3 regions of the Bradyrhizobium sp. GW821-FHT12B03 genome follow, and region 1 is predicted to be linked to each of the others. Evidence: predicted binding sites of a transcription regulator. Region 1 holds the regulator's gene; each other region holds the start of a gene.
The links. The regulator PhoB, encoded in region 1, activates phosphate uptake and scavenging genes when phosphate is short. The targets are predictions, from matches to a motif close to TGTCATNNANCTGTCAT.

Region 2: a site for PhoB is predicted at 1,200-1,216, ahead of AC1RUR_RS35010 (acetoacetate decarboxylase). Genes of this name have one in related genera too.
Region 3: a site for PhoB is predicted at 860-876, ahead of AC1RUR_RS31730 (DUF47 domain-containing protein). Genes of this name have one in related genera too.

What each region holds. Positions count from the first base shown of each region.
Region 1 is NZ_JBXAQU010000004.1:224,456-226,721, forward strand. Features, by position in the region: gene AC1RUR_RS10645 (GcrA family cell cycle regulator) at 72-581, shown strand; gene phoB (phosphate regulon transcriptional regulator PhoB) at 801-1,508, opposite strand; gene phoU (phosphate signaling complex protein PhoU) at 1,531-2,247, opposite strand; gene pstB (phosphate ABC transporter ATP-binding protein PstB) at 2,259-2,266, opposite strand, start outside.
Region 2 is NZ_JBXAQU010000027.1:31,087-33,352, forward strand. Features, by position in the region: gene AC1RUR_RS35005 (transporter) at 1-161, opposite strand, end outside; gene AC1RUR_RS35010 (acetoacetate decarboxylase) at 277-1,059, opposite strand; gene AC1RUR_RS35015 (patatin-like phospholipase family protein) at 1,257-2,266, shown strand, end outside.
Region 3 is NZ_JBXAQU010000022.1:19,262-21,527, forward strand. Features, by position in the region: gene AC1RUR_RS31725 (branched-chain amino acid ABC transporter permease) at 1-762, shown strand, start outside; gene AC1RUR_RS31730 (DUF47 domain-containing protein) at 919-1,563, shown strand; gene AC1RUR_RS31735 (inorganic phosphate transporter) at 1,663-2,266, shown strand, end outside.

The sequences.
Region 1 (2,266 bases):
GGGTTTTTCGAGGCTTAGGCATTCGCCGCGAGGCGCCAGGATGGCAGCCGCACGGCGAGGGAAAGGGTGCAATGACGGTTTTGACCTGGTCCGACGATCGCGTCGAGCAGTTGAAAAAGCTCTGGGAGGCCGGATTATCGGCCAGCCAGATCGCAGCAGAGCTCGGCAATGTGACCCGCAACGCCGTGATCGGAAAGGTGCACAGGCTCGGCCTGTCCGGCCGCGCCAAGAGCCCCTCATCGGCGGCTCCCCGGCCGCGCAAGGCGCGTCCCGCACAGCACATGATGCGGGTGAGCCGCCCGATCGCACGCGGCAACACCGCGCTGGCGCAGGCCTTCGAGGTCGAGGTGGAGGCCGAACCGGTCACCTACGACAACGTGGTGCCGATGAGCCAGCGGCTGTCGCTGCTGGAATTGAACGAGGCGACCTGCCACTGGCCGGTCGGCGATCCCTCGAGCCCGGACTTCTTCTTCTGCGGCGGCAAGGCGCTCTCAGGCCTGCCCTACTGCGCCCAGCACTCGCGCGTGGCGTATCAACCGGCGGCGGACCGCCGGCGGGCGCCGGCGAAGCCCTCGCGGTGAGTTTGAGCTGAGATCAAGTGACGGCCGTCCCGCAATGGCGGCCCTGCAAACTCGATGTCGTCCCGGCGAAGGCCGGGACCCATAAACACCGAGTTCAATGGCTGAGCAAAAGGCCAACTCCGCGTCTTCGCCAAACCACGTTCGGTGGGTATGGGTCCCGGCCTTCGCCGGGACGACATGGAGAGTGCGGTTGCGGCCCGCTAAATCAACTCGCAAACCTTACGTCTGCTCCGCCTTCGCGAAACGGTCGTCCAGCGCGTAACCCGCGCCGCGCACCGTGCGGATCGGGTCCTGCTCGCGGCCGAGATTGAGCAGCTTGCGCAGACGGCCGATGTGAACGTCGACGGTGCGCTCGTCGATATAGATGTCGCGGCCCCAGACGCTGTCGAGCAGCTGCTCGCGCGAGAACACGCGGCCGGGATGCTCCAGGAAGAACTCCAGCAGGCGATATTCGGTCGGGCCGAGATCGATCGGCCGGCCGGAGCGCGCGACGCGACGCTTGTCGCGGTCGAGCTCGATGTCGCCATAGGCGAGCACCGTGGCGAGCCGCTCCGGGCTTGCGCGCCGCAAGAGGCCCTTCACGCGCGCCAGCAGCTCGGGCACCGAGAACGGCTTGACGATGTAATCGTCGGCACCGGTCGCAAGACCCCGCACCCGCTCGCTCTCCTCGCCGCGCGCGGTGAGCATGATGATCGGGAGCTGCTTGGTCTCGGGCCGGGTGCGCAGCCGCCGGCACAGCTCGATGCCCGACAGGCCCGGCAGCATCCAGTCCAGCACGATCAGATCGGGGATGTGCTCCTTGAGGCGGGTGTCGGCGTCGTCGCCGCGCATCACCGTCTCGACGTCATAGCCGTCGCCTTCGAGGTTGTAGCGGAGAAGCTCGGTGAGAGCTTCCTCGTCCTCAACCACCATAATGCGTGCGCCCATGGTGTCGTCGCTCCTTGCGTCTTCAGGTATTCGGGACCGTCGTGGCGAAGGTCGTCATGTCGCCCTTCGGCCGCTTGTCGGTGATCGCCTGGCCCTCGATCATGTAGAACACGGTCTCGGCGATGTTGGTGGCGTGGTCGCCGATCCGCTCGATGTTCTTGGCGCAGAACATCAGATGGATGCAGAACGAGATGTTGCGCGGATCCTCCATCATGTAGGTGAGGAGCTCGCGGAACAGCGAGGTGCAGATGGCGTCGACTTCCTCGTCGCCCTTCCACACCGCCATCGCCGCCGGCAGATCGTGCGCGGCATAGGCGTCCAGCACCGACTTGACCTGCTGCTGCACGAGGTCGGTCATGTGCTCCAGGCCGCGGAACAGCTTGAGCGGATGGAAGTCCGTCTCCAGCGCCGCGACGCGCTTGCCCATGTTCTTGGCGAGGTCGCCGATGCGCTCGAGATCGGTCGCAACGCGCATGGCGCCGACGATCTCGCGCAGATCGACCGCCATCGGCTGGCGGCGGGCGATGGTGAGCACGGCGCGCTCCTCGATGCGCTTCTGCAGCGCGTCGAGCTCGGTGTCGGTGGCGACGACGCGCTGGCCGAGCGGGACGTCGCGGCGGATCAGCGCGTCGACGGAATCGACGATCATGCGCTCGGCAATCCCGCCCATCTCGGCGACCAGCCGGGTGAGTTCCTGGAGGTCGGTGTCGAAGGCCTTTGCGGTATGTTCAGAACCCATGTCCCGTCTCCTCAGCCGA
Region 2 (2,266 bases), on a different contig from region 1:
AAATGCAGCCAGAGCCGGCCGTCATGGCTGAGCTCGATCGGACGGTCGATCGGCAGCGCCTCGGTGCTGCCGTCGCCGTGCAGGCGGAACGCCCACACCAGACCGGAAATGGCCGGCGCAGGATCCGACGTCGCGCTGACAAGCTTTGCCGGCTCAGCCATGGCCAACCCCAACCGTCAACAGATGCCCAGTCTCCGGACGATGGCTGACGGCATCTTCCGGATCCATGCGGGTACTCAATTACGGCTTTGTTACAGCTTGATGATGGGGACCGCCCTACTCCGCGGCCAGCCCCGTCGCGGCCGCCGCCTCGGCTTCCCTGATGTAATCGTGCACGACGCGGCCGAACGGCAGCGTCAGATCGGCGATGTAGTGATGCGCGCCGACGACGCGGCGGACCGGGAAATCGGCAACCGGCGCATTGACGTGCGGCACGAGGTGAAGACGTCCCGGCCCCATCCACGAGCCCTTCGGCACGATGTCGACGAGGTTGATGGCAACGAGCTGGCAGACCTCGAGGCGGCCGTCGACGCCCGGGATCATCTTCAGATTGATTTGCGTCTTCGACAGCGTGGCGCGGGTGAGATCGCCGTTGCCGGCCATGCTCTCGTGCTTGTAGCCCATCGTGCCCATGGCAACGAGCTGGCCGGCATATTCCAGCGTGCCGGTCAGCGTGTCCTTGACGATCTCGAGTTTCGGATGGGCGTACTTCTTGGGGAAGCCCCAGATCTCGCGGCCCGCGGCGATCGGCGGATCGTCGTCCAGATACATCTGCGAGACGAAGTTGACCTCTTCGCCGTGCAGGCGCGCCGGGATGACGAGGCCGGACTCGGTGTAGCTGCCGAAGCCGGAGGAGTCCGGCATCCTGATCCATTCGTAATGCACGATCGGCTGGTCGATCGGCTCCAGCGGCTCGGGCAGGCCGGCGCGGATCAGGTCCGGATCGGTCTCGTAGGTGATGACGAGGAATTCGCGGTTGACGAAGCGATAGGGCCCGGCCGGATAGCTCGGCCCCGCGGCCGGCATCGACGGAAGTCTCAGCACGTCTTCCCTGCGCATCGCGTCTCTCCTGTGATCCGTTCGGCCGGAAGTGCTAGCGGTCGTCATTGACTGCGATGTGAAGGTTTTCCGTCAGTCGCGCGACCCGGCCATTCCAGGCGAGGCTGGTCTGCATGCACACGCTGCATCGGCGCCGCCGTTGTCATCACGGCGTCACCGCCGGACGCAATCGTTTTGCGAGGCAGGAGATACCAGTCATGGACGCCCGCACGTCGCAACCGGCTTATCAGACCCATCAGCCTCCCGTGCGAGGCTGGCGCCCCGAACGCTGCGACCGCGTCGCGCTGGTGCTGCAAGGCGGCGGCGCGCTCGGCGCCTACCAGGCCGGGGTCTATCAGGCGCTGCACGAGGCCGGCATCGAGCCCGACTGGGTCTGCGGCGTTTCAATCGGTGCAATCAACTCGGCCATCATCGCCGGCAACAGGCCGGAGAAGCGGCTGGATGCGCTGCGCACCTTCTGGGAGCGCATCACCGACCGCAAGATCTGGCACTACACGCCCGATGGCGACGTCTTCCGCCAATGGCGCAACCTCACCAGCGCGTGGATGACGTCGGCGATGGGCCAGCCCGGCTTCTTCACCCCGCATCAGGTCAATCCCTGGTTCAGCCCGGTCGGCGCCAGGACCGCGACGAGCTATTACGACACGACGCCGCTCAAGGAGAGCCTGCGCGAGCTCGTCGACTTCGACCTCATCAACGAGAAGAAGGTTCGCTTCGCGGTCGGCGCGGTGAACGTGCTCTCGGGCAACTTCATCTATTTCGACAACGCCCATGACGAGATCGGGCCGGAGCACATCATGGCCTCCGGCGCCCTGCCCCCGGCGCTACCGATGGTGCGGATCGGCACCGATCATTTCTGGGACGGCGGCATCGTCTCCAACACCCCGCTGCAGCACCTGCTCGACCAGGAGGACGCGCTCAACTCGCTGGTGTTCCAGGTCGACCTGTTCAGTGCCCGCGGCGTGCTGCCGCGTTCGATCCAGGACGTGATGGCCCGCCACAAGGACATCATGTATTCCTCGCGCACCCGCCACAACACCGACGTCTATCGCCGCACGCACAATCTCAAGGTCCTGCTCTACAAGGCGCTGGCGAAGCTGCCGGAGGAACAGCTCTCCGACGAGGAACGCCAGCTCAAGACCAGCCTCAGCCATATGCCGGAGATCGCGATCCTGCATCTGATCTACCAGCAGAAGGCCTATGAGGG
Region 3 (2,266 bases), on a different contig from region 1:
CACGCGATGTTCTTGGGAACCGCCGGCTATTGCAGCGCGCACGCGCTGAAGGTGTGGGCGCTGCCGCCGGAGCTCGGCATCCTCGTCGGCATTGCCGCCGCTTTCGTGCTCTCGCTCATCACCGGCTACATCTCGATCCGCCGCCAGGGCATCTATTTCTCGATGATCACGCTGGCGCTGTCGCAGCTGCTGTACTTCATCTATCTCCAGGCGCCGTTCACCCATGGTGAGGACGGCATCCAGGGCATCCCGCAAGGGCGCATGTTCGGTCTGTTCGATCTGTCGAAGCCGACGACCCTGTACTACGTCGTGCTGGTCGGCTTCCTTGCCGGCTTCCTGCTGATCTACCGCATCATCAACTCGCCGTTCGGCGAGGTGCTGAAGGCGATCCGCGAGAACGAGCCGCGCGCGATCTCGCTCGGCTACCGGACCGACCAGTACAAGTTCCTGGCGTTCGTCCTGTCGGGCACGCTGGCCGGCTTTGCCGGTTCGCTGAAGGTGTTCGTGGCGCAGAATGCCTCGCTCACCGACGTGCACTGGTCGATGTCGGGCGAGGTCGTGCTGATGACGCTGGTCGGCGGTCTCGGCACCATCTTCGGCCCCGTGGTCGGCGCCTTCGTGATCATCGCCATGCAGCAATATCTGGCCGGCTTCGGTCAGTGGGTGACGGTGATCCAGGGCTCGATCTTCGTGATCTGCGTGCTCACGTTCCGCCGCGGCGTCATCGGCGAAATCGCGCATTACTTGCGGCGTTCGCTCTAAGTGATTGATTTTTAATCAATTCACATATTGCGTGAAAGCGGTGGATGATCCGGCTCCGCGGGCGTGGGGTGGCACGCGCGCGGATCGAAAATGGTCTATGACAGTTTTGTGACGGCCCTCCCGGGCCGTGCCATTTCCAACCGGTAGTCTTTCCCCATGATGCGATGGTTTCGCGCTTTCCTGCCCAAGGAAGAACGGTTCTTCGACCTGTTCGACCGCCATGCCCAGACCGTGATCCAGGGCTCGATCGCGCTCCAGGGCGTGCTCAACGGAGGCGAGGAGACGCCGGTCTACTGCCAGCGTGTCAACCAGTTCGAGAACGACGCCGACAACATCACCCGCGAGGTGCTGACGGCGGTGCGCCGCACTTTCATCACGCCGTTCGACCGCGGCGACATCAAGAACCTCATCACCTCGATGGACGACGCCATCGACCAGATGCAGCAGACCGCCAAGGCCGTGATGCTGTTCGAGGTCCGCATCTTCGAGCCGCCGATGCGGGAGATTGGTGCGCTGTTGATCGAATGCGCCAATCTGGTCGGCCGCGCGCTGCCGCTGATGCAGTCGATCGGCCCGAACGTCGCGATGCTGACCGCGATCACCGAGGAGCTGACCAAGCTCGAAGGCCGCGTCGACGATCTCCACGACATCGGGATGAAGGAGCTGTTCCTCAAGCACCGCGCCGGCAATGCGATGGATTTCATCGTCGGCGTAGAGATCTACGACCATCTCGAAAAGGTGGCCGATCGCTTCGACGACGTCGCGAACGAGATCAACAGCATCGTCATCGAGCAAGTTTAGCGCATGATCCGGAAAAGTGTGCAGCGGTTTTCCTTCGCGACAAACGCGGAACGCGTTTGCGCGGAGATCATGCGCAAAGCGTAGAGTAGGGGCCTCGCCGTGGATGCTGCGTTGGGTCTTCCCGTCCTGGTCGGACTGATCGCCGTCGCGCTGCTGTTCGACTTCCTGAACGGCTTGCACGATGCCGCCAATTCGATCGCGACCATCGTCTCGACCCGCGTGCTGCGGCCGCAATTCGCGGTGTTCTGGGCCGCGTTCTTCAATTTCATCGCCTTCATGGTGTTCGGGCTGCACGTGGCCCAGACCATCGGCACCGGCATCATCGATCCCGCGGTGGTCGATGCCCAGGTGATCTTCGCAGCCCTCGTCGGGGCGATCGTCTGGAACCTCGTGACCTGGGGGCTTGGGATTCCGTCCTCGTCGTCGCATGCATTGATCGGCGGTCTCATCGGTGGCGGCATGGCCAAGGCGGGGATTTCGGCGGCGGTGTGGGGCGGATTGTCCAAGGCGGTGCTGGCGATCGTGCTGTCGCCGCTGGTCGGCTTCCTGCTTGCCATGATGCTGGTGGCGATCGTGTCCTGGCTTTCGGTGCGCTCGACGCCGTTCGCGGTCGATCGCGCCTTCCGCATCCTGCAATTCGCCTCCGCCTCGCTCTATTCGCTCGGCCATGGCGGCAATGACGCGCAGAAGACCATGGGGATCA